DNA from 3 places in the Williamsia sp. DF01-3 genome. Region 3 is predicted to be linked to each of the others. Evidence: riboswitches for the same ligand, from Rfam matches in the RefSeq annotation. Region 3 holds a riboswitch; each other region holds the start of a gene.

Region 1 (3,919 bases), 2.5 Mb from region 3:
GCCGAACGCATCGCGGCAGCCATCCGGGCCGGATCGGCAGCCCTGGTCACCGCAGAAGCGAGCAAGACCGCGTCACAACCGAGCTCCATGGCCAGGGCCGCGTCACTCGCGGTGCCGATGCCCGCATCCAGGATCACCGGCACGCCCGCAGTCGCGATGATCATCTCGATGTTGTGTGGGTTGCTGATGCCCAGCCCTGTTCCGATCGGTGAACCGAGAGGCATCACGGCGGCGGCTCCGGCGTCTTCGAGTCGTCGCGCGAGGATCGGGTCGTCGTTGGTGTACGGCAAGACCACGAACCCGTCCTGGACCAGACGATCGACCGCTTCGATCAACTCGGGTCCGTCCGGGAGAAGGGTCCGTTCGTCGCCGACCACCTCGACCTTGACCCAGTTGGTGTCGAGTGCCTCCCGGGCCAGTTGGGCCGTGAGCACGGCCTCGGCGGCGGTCCGGCAGCCGGCGGTGTTGGGCAACACCTCGATCTGCAAGCGGCGCAACAGATCCAGAACTCCGGTGCGTCCGCCGGCATCGACCCTGCGCATGGCCACCGTCGTCATCTCGGTGCCGGAGGCGACCAGCGCGTCTTCGAGAACCGCCAAGTTGGCGGCGCCACCGGTGCCCGTGATGAGCCGGGACGTGAACTCGCGGCCCGCGATCACCAAGGATTCGTCGGCAGCTGTACCCACCTGAGTCAGTTCGTCAGGTGCCGTGAGCGGTTCAGCCACCCTGCACCGCCGTGAGGATCTCGATCCGCTCACACGGCCCCAGCTCTTGCGCCCAGCGGGACTGTGGATGCACCACGCCGTCGACGGCAACGGCGACCCCGGTACGGGGGAGGTCGAGTTGGTCGAGCAACGTCAGCACGGTCGCCCCATCGGGTAGCCGAACGTCGTCGCCGTTGACGTTTACATCGGTTGCCATGCGAATCTCCCTGGTTCTGTTGCCGGTTGGTCGATCTCCTTGCCGGAGAGGATGTCTGTCACCAGATCTGCGGTGAGCGGGCACATCAGGATCCCGTTGCGGCCGTGACCCGTCGCCGCGATCGTCCGCTCGTCGAGCCGGCCGATGAGTGGCATCCCGTCGGGTGTTGCAGGGCGCAGTCCCGCCTCGGCGCTGAGGAGGTGGTACTCGCGCAACGACGGCATGAGCTCGATGGCGTCGGTGAGCAGGTCCGCCACCCCACCGGCCACGGGACGCCGGTCGAACCCGCTGTCGTACTGGGTGGCCCCGACGACAACGCCGTCGGGCCGAGGCACCACGTACACCGCCCGTCCGTTGACCCGGCCGCGCACAACGTGTTTCGGCGGAGGCAGTGCGCCGGGCGTGGATCCGAGCCGCAGAACTTCGCCTTTGGAGGGGTAGACCGGGAGCCCGGTCCAGAGCGCGGCCGACCCGACACCTGCGGCGAGCAGCACCTGGTCGGCGGAGACCTCCGCGAGGTCGTGCACTGTTGTGGTCTCGATCCGTACTCCCGAGGTTGCCGCGCGGTCGGCAAGCACGGCCAGCAGGCGGCGATTGTTCACCGCCATCTCTCGCGCGGCCAGGTAGCCGCTGCGAACCCGCCCCGACACCGCGGGCTCGAGTGCACGGATCTCCCTGCCGGTCAACGGTTCTATCGGATGCCCGCGTCGGGTCAGCCATTCTGCGACCATGGCCAACTCACCGACGTCCGCGCTGTCGACGCCCACCATCAGGCTCGAGGAGGCAGCGACCACCTGGTCGTCGCCCAGCCGGTCGACGAACTCGGGCCAGCGCGACATCGCCTGCTCGGCAAAGGCGAGGTAGACGTCGTCACCGGTGCGGCTCTCCCCCGCGATGCCCAACATCCCGGCGGCCACCCGCGATGCCGCGGTGGACACCAGTTGCCCCCCGCCGCGCTGCGGCTCGAGATGACCCGGGTCGTAAACGGTTACCTGCCAGCCTGATTCGGCGGCGCGGACCGCACATGCCAGACCGATGACGGCGCCACCGACGATTGCGAGAGACTTCATCCCACCTTCTTCCTTCGCCGGCATTACCCGGATCAGGTGTAACGGTCATGGGCAGGTTCGCGACCCAGATCTCAGCCCGACGCATCCCTCGGGCACCCGTGTGTGTACTGACCGACAGCCTACTCCGTCGGTTCGACCCGAAGGCCAGTCCGTCGGGTCGGCCAGGAGGCCGGCCCATGGTTCGGCAGAAGGTAGATTCGGCGATCGTGAATGCCCGCGATCGCCTGACCACCGCCCAGCTCTACCTCTGCACCGACGCCCGGCGCGAACGCGGCGATCTCGTCGAGTTCGCGGACGCCGCACTGGCCGGCGGCGTGGACGTCATCCAGTTGCGAGACAAGGGGTCGGCTGGTGAACGCGAGTTCGGACCACTCGAAGCCGCGCAAGAACTCGATCTCCTCGGTGCGCTCGCCGAGGTGACCGCACGCCACGGCGCGCTGCTGGCCGTGAACGATCGAGCGGACATCGCAGCGTTGAGCGGCGCCGATGTGCTGCACCTGGGGCAGGACGACCTGCCGGTGGATCTGGCTCGCCGCATCGTGGGCGACGAGGTGGTGATCGGCCGGTCGACACATGATGTCGGGCAGGCGACGTCCGCTGCCGAGCAGCCCGGGGTCGACTACTTCTGCACCGGACCCTGCTGGCCCACCCCGACCAAACCGGGCCGATTCGCACCGGGTCTCGACCTCGTGCGTGCCACCGCCGAACTGGCAGCGCCGCGGCCGTGGTTCGCCATCGGCGGCATCGACGAACAGCGACTCGCGGAGGTACTCGACGCCGGGGCCGACCGCATCGTGGTGGTACGCGCGATCACTGCATCGGATGATCCCTGTAACGCTGCCCGCCGTTTGAAGGACAAACTGGTTGCAAGAACAAAATCCTGAGGACTATGGTTGGCGAATCATGAAGCGCATTCTCGTAGTTCACCGCAGCGGGGTCTGATCCGACCGGCCCCCCGTTGCGGGCCGTGAGCGCTACCTGCTGGTCATCCTTTTCTCCGGAAGACCATGTCGATGAACACTCTCACCACACCAGATACACCGATCTCCCCACATTCGCAGGCCACCGCGCCCGATCCTTTTGCCTCCCGCTATGGCAGATCACTGCCATCGCCGCTGCGGGCCGAGGCCGCCGGCATGACGTGGACAGCTTTCGCCGACACCTACGCGCCCACGACCGGACCGATTCGGCTCGGCAACTGGACCGCGTCGGCCGCCCCACAAGACCTCCTGCACTGTAGGGCGACCATCGCCACCGGCGACGTCATCCGATCGCTCTCGGCGACCGCGACCGGACCGATCAGCGCGCTCACCGACATGTTGTACCGCTTGGGCGCCGGCGTCGAGATCGTCAGCCTCCACCAATACGACTTCACCGGCGGCGTGGCCACTTTCCTGCTGTGCGAGCGCGACGACCGGCGCACCTGGGCGATGGGGAACGGCCGCACCGGTCAGGAGTCGGCACTGAGTGGCCTGATCGCGGCGGCCAACCGGCTCTACTGAGTCGGTCACCGGTAGATCGGCGACGGCCCGTGCCAGATCAGTACTGCGCTGCCACGTCGATGATCCATGTGACGCCGAAACGATCGGTGAGCATGCCGAAGGCCGGCGCCCATGGGGCGGGGCCGAACTCTTCGACGATGTCGGCGCCGTCGGCGAGCCCGTCCCACAGGGCACGGACCTCATCGACGCTCTCACCCCGCACCGACACGAAGAACGGCGAGTTCGTGAGGGTCATCCCGTTCTCGCGCCTGGTGACCGGCGTGGGCGCGGCCGCGCGCGACGGCTCGGCCGGTGCGGGCGCGTCGTAGGCCATCACGCCGAATCCGGACTGCCCCACGATCTGGCCGAAGACAACCCGATCGGCTCCAGGGGCATCTATTGGCATACCGAAGTCGCCATAGGTCGCGACGGTCATCTCGCCGCCGA
Region 2 (3,919 bases), 2.5 Mb from region 3:
CCGTTCGCGGACCACCATGAACTCGGTCACCGCGGTGGTGCCGGGCAGCGCCACCGACTGCACCTCGGTGAACGAGGTACGGACCGAAACCGCGTGTTCCACAATCTCTTTCGAATCCGACTCCAGCTCGGCACGAGCGGCTGCGTCGAGTTCGGGCGACCGGCCGAATGCGCGTGTGCCCGCCAGTGGTTCGGTGACGATCCGGCGGTTGGCATCAACCGATCCGACGAGCTCCGGACTGAAACCCGCAGCTTCGAGACCACCGAGCCGAAGCAGGAACGAACGAGCGGGGTTGTTCTTCTTCCGGCCTTCGCTGTAGGTGGCGGCGATGTCGACGTCGAAGGGGACATCGACCCCTCGCGAGATGATCACCTTCTCGTAGTCACCGCGATGGATCTCCGCGACCGCCTCCGCCACGCGACCCCGGTAGTCTGACGGGTCGTCATCGACCGGCAAGGGACTGGGTGAGACCGGGTGAGAATGCGGCGCACGGGCCGCCATATCGCGCAGTCTCTCGGCCAGTTCGTCGCCACCACCCTCCACCCGAATGCCGTCGGGTTCCACCCATGCCTCGAACTCGGGCACGACGAGGTGGGCGAGCACGGTGCCTGCGGTGAGGTGATCGCCGGCACCGAGACCCGGCGCGCAGAAGTCGAACGCGATCCATCCGTAGACACGCCAGTGCGGGAAGGGCAGCCCGGCGAGCGCTGCGGAGATCGCGCCGGCAGGTAGGCCCGACCAGGCTCGTGACGTCGACTCGGTCCCGATCGTCGTGACCACCTCGTCGGTGGTGAGCACCACGCTGGCCCGCCGTCCCCCGGCAAAGACCCAGCGATTCTCGCGTTCGTACACGACGTAGTCGTCGGCGACGTCCGCCTGCGCCCAGGCCGCACAGATCTGTGCGGCACCGAGGTCCCCGAGGAGCGCCCCGGACTCGTCGCCGCCCGTGTTGTCGCCGCCCTTGTTGTCACTGTTGGTGTCGATGGTCGCGGTCACGCGATCGCCCCGGCAAATGCTCTGCTGCTCATGGCATCCTCTACTCACCCGCACCACGTGTGGACCCCGGTGGCCCACGGACCTGTCAGGCGTCTTCTCGATCGAAAGTTCGTCCGTGCCCCCATGATCCCAGCAACCGCGGACTTAGGATGGGCTAACTCTCGCGCTTGAGGCTAGCCTAACCAACCGATCTGGGCCAAGTCTACGATCACCACCATGTCTGTGATGCACGACGACAGCGACCTCACGAGCGGTTTCACACCCCACCCCCGACGGCCGCGGCGCGGTACCGGGAACTGGGTCTGTGGCGAGAGACACCCCTCTGGCGGATGTTGTGGGACCAGGCCGATGCCACACCGGATGCGCCCGCCGTCTCCGACATCACCCGCACGCTGAGCTATCGCGACCTCGCCGAGTCGTCGGCCCGGCGTGCGGCCGGGTTCGTCGAGGCCGGGTTGCGCCCCGGCGAACGCGTGGTGCTGCAGAACCAGAACTCGGTTGACTTTGCGGTCAACTTCTTCGGCCTGCTGCGGGCGGGTGTCGTCCCCGTGATGACTCTCCCCGCCCACCGCATCAACGAGATCGCCCATCTGACTCAGACCGCCGGGGCGGTTGCCTATGTCTGCCACGGCCACGCCGGCGGGTACGACTACCGCGACCTGGCCCACCAGCTGCGCGGGCGCGTCGACACCATCCGCGCGGTCTTCGTCGACGGTGACAAGGGTTCCGAGGCCGCGCCGCCACAGGGCGACCCGAGCCGCCTCGACGTTGTTCCCACCCCCGATCCCGACAGCCCCGCACTTTTCCTGGTGTCCGGTGGCACCACAGGTCTGCCCAAACTGATCCCACGTACCCACAACGACTACCGGTACAACGCCGAACTCAGCGCCGAGATGGCCGGGTGGACCTCCTCCGACACCTACCTCGTGGCGCTTCCCGCCGCGCACAACTTCCCGCTGGCCTGCCCAGGGTTGCTCGGCATCATCTCCGTCGGCGGCCACGCGGTGTTCACCGACAACCCCTCTCCTGACCACACCTTCGATCTGATCGAGAAGTACCGGGTCACCGCGGTGGCTCTCGTACCCGCGTTGGCCCAGGTCTGGACCGCCGCGACCGAATGGGAACCCGCCGACGTCTCGTCACTGCGGCTGCTGCAGGTGGGCGGGGCCAAGCTCGCCGAATCCGACGCGATTGCGGCGAACGCGGCGTTCGACGGCGCGGTGCAGCAGGTGTTCGGGATGGCAGAGGGCCTGATCTGTTACACCCGGTCCACCGATGACCAACAGACGGTCACCCGCACCCAGGGTCGCCCGATGAGCGACCACGACGAATTGCGGGTGGTGGACGAGAACGGCGATGAAGTCCCCGACGGCACGGAAGGTGAATTGCTGGTGCGCGGTCCGTACACCATCCGCGGCTACTACCGCGCCGGCGAGCAGGGGCGGCGGTCGTTCACCGACGACGGCTTCTACTGCAGCGGTGATCGTGTGCGGAGACTGGCCTCGGGTCATCTCATCGTCACCGGCCGCATCAAGGACACCATCGTCCGCGGCGGCGAGAACGTCGCGGCCGACGATGTGGAAGAGAACCTTGTCGCCCACAACAACATTCGACAGGCAGCGGTTGTCGGGGTTCCCGACGACTCTCTCGGCGAACGCATCTGCGCCGTCATCGTCGCCGACGGCCCGGCGCCTGATCTCCCGACCATCCGGCAGTTCCTCGCCGACCGCGGGCTGGCGACGTTCAAGCAGCCCGACCAGCTCGAGGTGGTCGCCGGTCTGCCGGTGACCGCGGTCGGGAAGATCGACAAACGCGCATTGCTGCTGCAGCTGACTTGACGAGCGGCGTAAGCTGCCCTTGGACAATAGAAAAGCACGGGGGCTCTCGCGATCCGAGGGCTGAGATGACGGCAGGCGGCCGTCGACCGGATGAACCTGACCGGGTAATGCCGGCGTAGGGAGAAAAAATGGTTGACGCCGTAAATTCTGTGACCACGGGCCCGATCCGCGGAAGCTCCAAGACCTACCAGCAGATCGATCATCTGCGGGTACCCGGGCGGCGGGTGCACCTGTCGAACGGTGAACACCTCGACCTGTACGACACCTCCGGCCCGTACACCGAGCACAATCCCGAGTTCGACCTCGAAGTCGGTCTGCCCAAGATCCGCGACAGCTGGAACCGGCCCGGGCCGGTGGACGGCGCCAGCACCCAACTCGCCTGGGCGAGAGCAGGTTTGATCACAGACGAGATGCGCTTCATCGCCGCACGTGAGCAGATGGATCCGGAGTTCGTGCGGTCCGAGGTCGCGATCGGCCGAGCAGTCATCCCGGCCAACCATCGCCACCCGGAGTGCGAGCCGATGATCATCGGCAAGGCGTTCACCGTCAAGGTCAACGCGAACATCGGCAACTCGGCGGTCAGCTCGTCGATCGCCGAAGAGGTGGAGAAGATGGTCTGGGCCACCCGGTGGGGTGCTGACACCATCATGGACCTCTCCACCGGCAAGGACATCCACGCCACCCGCGAGTGGATCATGCGCAACTCGCCGGTTCCGGTGGGCACGGTGCCGATCTACCAAGCCCTCGAGAAGGTGAACGGCGACCCGGTCAAGCTGACGTGGGAAGCCTACCGCGACACCGTGATCGAGCAGGCCGAACAGGGTGTGGACTACATGACGGTCCACGCCGGCGTGTTGCTGCGCTACGTGCCGCTCGCCGCGAACCGGGTCACCGGCATCGTGTCGCGAGGGGGGTCCATCATGGCTGCCTGGTGTCTGGCCCACCACGAGGAGTCCTTCCTCTACACCCATTTCGAAGAGCTGTGCGAGATCTTCGCCCGCTACGACATCACGTTCTCCCTCGGAGACGGTCTGCGACCGGGCTCGATCGCCGACGCCAACGACGCCGCCCAGTTCGCCGAACTG
Region 3 (3,919 bases):
CCTCCAACAGCGTGATCCTCGGAACAGCTGCCTACCTCTCCCCCGAACAGGTGGAAACCGCGTCGGCCGATGCTCGTTCCGACGTGTACTCAACCGGCATCCTGGTGTTCGAGATGCTCACCGGCCGAACACCTTTCACCGGCGATACCGCCCTTGGCCTGGCCTACCAGCGGCTGCACAACGACGTCCCGCCGCCGGGTTCGGTGATCCCGGGTGTGCCCCGCGAGTTCGATGAGTTCGTCCTCACCGCGACCGCACGCAACCCTGCGGATCGCTATCGCGACGGACATCACATGCGCCAGGTACTCGACGAGATCGCTGACGATCTGCAACTGCCCGCGTTCACCGTCCCGGCGCCGACCCGCTCCGCCGAACGCGAGACCATGGTCGCGTTCCGCGACCGTCAGCAACACCGTCCCGGGGCCGCCGTCGACCCGGACCTCACCGACCCGTTGCCGGCCAGAGCCGCCGCGCAACCCGACGTCCGTAATCCGACTCGTGTGCAGACTCTTCCACCGGACACCCGGCATCCCGAAGGGCACGGACCGCCTCAACCGCCGACGCCCCCACCCGCCTACGCCCAGGGCCCGCCGCCCGGCTCGCCCATGTTGCTGTCGCATGCCGCCGAGTTCGAGGAACGCCGGCGCAAGTCGCGCCGCAATGCGCTGATCTGGGTGCTCGTGGTGGTGCTGCTCGCCGCGACGCTCGGCGTCGCCGGATGGTGGCTCGGGTCGGGTCGATTCACCACCGTTCCGGAACTGAACGGGATGGACCGCGTGGCAGCGACCGAGGCGATCGAAGACGCCGGACTCGACGTGGTGGACAAGCCGACCTACGACAACGAGCTGCCCGTCGACCAGGTGATGGCCGTCGAACCCGCGCCCGGCACGCGCGTCAGCAGATTCTCGGACGTCGATCTGTCGTATTCGGTGGGACAGCCCAAAGTCCCGGACCTCTCCTCGGGTGATCCGCTGGCCGTGGTCGAGAAACGTCTGCGCGACCGCACTCTTACGCCCGTGGTTGCACGCCAGCAGTACAGCGCCACCGCCCCGAAGGGCTCGGTGGTCTCACTCAGTCCCAGTTCGGGCACCACGGTCGCGGTCGGCAGCGAAGTGCAGATCATCACCAGCAGAGGCCCTGAGCCGATCTCGGTGCCCGATGTGGCAGGGCGCGATCAGGACGACGCCACCGCGCTGCTCAAGACGGCGAAACTCAAGGCCGGCACCGTCCGCAAGGAATTCAGTCCGGATGTCGACGGCGGCAAGGTGATCGGTACCGACCCCGGCGCGGGCACACTCGCCGAGCCGGGCAGCACCGTCACACTCGTGGTGTCCGACGCGATCAAGGTGCCGGACCTGTCCGGCAAGACCCCCGACGAGGCGCGGCGGGTCCTGCAAGACGCGGGGCTGATCGCGCAAGACGGCGGCACGTCCACCGATGGTGATGCGAAAGCGGGCACCATCACCACCGCCAGCCCCGCCTTCGGGGCGAGGGTGGACCCCCGTGACCCGGTCGTGCGCATCTTCGTATCCGACGGCGTCGATGTCCCGAACGTCACCGGCGACACGGTCGGGACCGCGAAGAGCAAGCTCGAGGCGGCCGGCCTCTCCGTGGACAGCCGGGGCCTGACGCGCTCGAGTGTGTCGCTCGTGGTTGGGCAGAATCCGGGTGGCGGCACCCGGGTGAAGCAGGGCAGCACGGTGCAGATCACCTCGTTCCCCTGACGTTGTTCGGCGGGCGCGCACGCCCGGTCTCCCCCGAGCGGCCCGGTGTGATGTGATTGCCGGTGACACGGGGTGCCGAACACGTCGGCTGAGATCAGACCCGCTGTACCTGACCAGGTAATGCTGGCGGAGGGATGTCCATCGTGAATTCAGTTGCGCCCGAGAACGATTCCGATCACCGGCCACTGTCCGAGCAGATCGTCCTGGTGACCGGCGGGGCCCGTGGACTCGGCGCCGCCATCACCCGGGCGTTCGCCCTCCACGGCGCGCGGGTGGTCATCAACTTCCACCGCAGCCAGGCGGCCGCCGACGCGCTCGCCGACGATTTGGGGGCCGGCCGATGCCTGGCCGTGCAGGCAGATGTCACCGATCGGAACGCCGTGCTGGACATGCTCGCAACCGCCCGTGCGCATTTCGGAGCTCCGGTCACCACCGTGATCAACAACGCGCTGATCGATTTCTCGTTCAACGGCGATGCACGGCCGACCGTCGACGCCATCGAATGGCAGGCGTTCGACGCCCAACTAAGGGGAAGTGTTGCCGGCGCCCTGCACACCACACAGGCAGCTCTGCCCGGGATGCGCGAGGCGGGATTCGGCCGCATCGTCACCATCGGGACCAACCTCGTCCAGAACCCGGTTGTGCCCTACCACGACTACACCGCGGCCAAGGCTGCACTACTCGCACTGACGCGGACACTGTCGGCCGATCTCGGACCCGAGTCGATCACCGTCAACATGGTGTCCGGTGGCCTGTTGCGGACCACCGACGCCAGCGCCGCCACCCCCGAGGCGGTGTTCGATCTCATCGCCCAGAGCACACCCCTGCGACGGGTCACCACTCCCGCCGAGTTCGCCGACGCTGTTCTGTTCTTCGCCTCACCGTGGGCACGGGCCGTGACCGGGCAGAACCTGGTGGTCGACGGCGGCTTCGTCAAGGACTGAATCACCGACCACGTCGCCCGCCGGTTACCCCCGGAGCATCTCCGCGACGAGGAACGCCAGCTCCAATGACTGCTGGGTGTTCAGGCGCGGATCACACGCGGTCTCGTATCGTCCGGCCAGGTCCATGTCCGAGATGTCTTGCGCGCCACCGAGACACTCGGTGACGTCTTCCCCGGTGAGTTCGATGTGCACGCCACCGGGATGGGTTCCCAGTGCGTGATGGACCTCGAAGAAACCTTGCACCTCGTCGACCACGCGGTCGAAGTGGCGGGTCTTGAAGCCGGTGCTCGCCTCGTGGGTGTTGCCGTGCATCGGATCGCACTGCCAGATCACCTTGTGGCCGGTGGCCTCGACCGCCGCGACGATCGGCGGCAGCAGGTCACGAACCTTGCCGTTGCCCATCCGGGCGACCAGGGTGAGACGGCCGGGCACGTTGTGCGGATCGAGTCGCTCGACGTACTCGGCGGCGAGCTCGGGCGTGGTGCTCGGGCCGATCTTCAGACCGATCGGGTTGGAGATCAGCTCGGCAAACGCGATGTGCGCTCCGTCGAGCTGCCGGGTCCGGTCGCCGATCCACAAGAAGTGCGCGGACAGGTCGTACAGCACCTTCTTGCCGCTGTCGGGGTCTTCCGGGTCGTCGGCCAGCCGCAGCATCGCACGCTCGTAGTCGAGCACGAGAGCCTCGTGTGAGGCGTAGATGTCTGCCGATTCCAGGTTCGAGTCGCGAACCCCGCACGCGTCCATGAAACGCAGCCCACGATCGATCTCCGAGGCGAGCGCCTCGTAACGCGCACCGGCCGGCGATGTGCGCACGAACTCCCGGTTCCAGTCGTGCACGCGGTGGAGGTCGGCGTGACCTGCGCCGGTGAGCGCTCGCACCATGTTCATCGCAGCACTGGCATTGGCGTACGCCCGGACCAGTCGAGACGGGTCGTGCTCGCGGACGGACTGTTCCGCGACGAAGCCGTTCACCATGTCGCCGCGGTAGGACGGCAGCCCCAGGGCATCGGTGTCGGATGAGCGCGGCTTGGCGTACTGCCCCGCGATGCGGGCCACCTTGACCACAGGCATGCTGGCGCCGTAGGTCAGCACCACTGCCATCTGCAGCAGGGTGCGGATGTTGCCCTTGATGTGCGGTTCGGTGTTGTCGGCGAAGGTCTCGGCGCAGTCGCCACCCTGCAGCAGGAACGCCCGCCCCAGCGCGACCTCGGCGAGCTGCGCCTTGAGGCGCTCGACCTCGTTCGGCAGGCA

What was found. Region 3 has a riboswitch for thiamine pyrophosphate ahead of MVA47_RS19355 (3-oxoacyl-ACP reductase). Riboswitches for the same ligand answer to the same signal wherever they lie in the genome.
Region 1: it holds a riboswitch for thiamine pyrophosphate, as region 3 does, so the genes downstream of both, thiO (glycine oxidase ThiO) here and MVA47_RS19355 (3-oxoacyl-ACP reductase) in region 3, are expected to answer to the same signal.
Region 2: it holds a riboswitch for thiamine pyrophosphate, as region 3 does, so the genes downstream of both, thiC (phosphomethylpyrimidine synthase ThiC) here and MVA47_RS19355 (3-oxoacyl-ACP reductase) in region 3, are expected to answer to the same signal.

What each region holds. Positions count from the first base shown of each region.
Region 1 is NZ_JALKFS010000005.1:1,139,201-1,143,119, reverse strand. It holds gene MVA47_RS07485 (thiazole synthase) at 1-686, opposite strand, end outside; gene thiS (sulfur carrier protein ThiS) at 718-921, opposite strand; gene thiO (glycine oxidase ThiO) at 906-1,991, opposite strand; TPP riboswitch at 1,982-2,101, opposite strand; gene thiE (thiamine phosphate synthase) at 2,168-2,875, shown strand; gene MVA47_RS07465 (2-isopropylmalate synthase) at 3,005-3,493, shown strand; gene MVA47_RS07460 (VOC family protein) at 3,531-3,919, opposite strand, start outside.
Region 2 is NZ_JALKFS010000005.1:1,146,738-1,150,656, reverse strand. It holds gene MVA47_RS07515 (salicylate synthase) at 1-996, opposite strand, end outside; gene MVA47_RS07510 (AMP-binding protein) at 1,326-2,834, shown strand; TPP riboswitch at 2,865-2,969, shown strand; gene thiC (phosphomethylpyrimidine synthase ThiC) at 2,963-3,919, shown strand, end outside.
Region 3 is NZ_JALKFS010000005.1:3,670,892-3,674,810, forward strand. It holds gene pknB (Stk1 family PASTA domain-containing Ser/Thr kinase) at 1-1,724, shown strand, start outside; TPP riboswitch at 1,783-1,876, shown strand; gene MVA47_RS19355 (3-oxoacyl-ACP reductase) at 1,859-2,668, shown strand; gene MVA47_RS19360 (class II 3-deoxy-7-phosphoheptulonate synthase) at 2,693-3,919, opposite strand, start outside.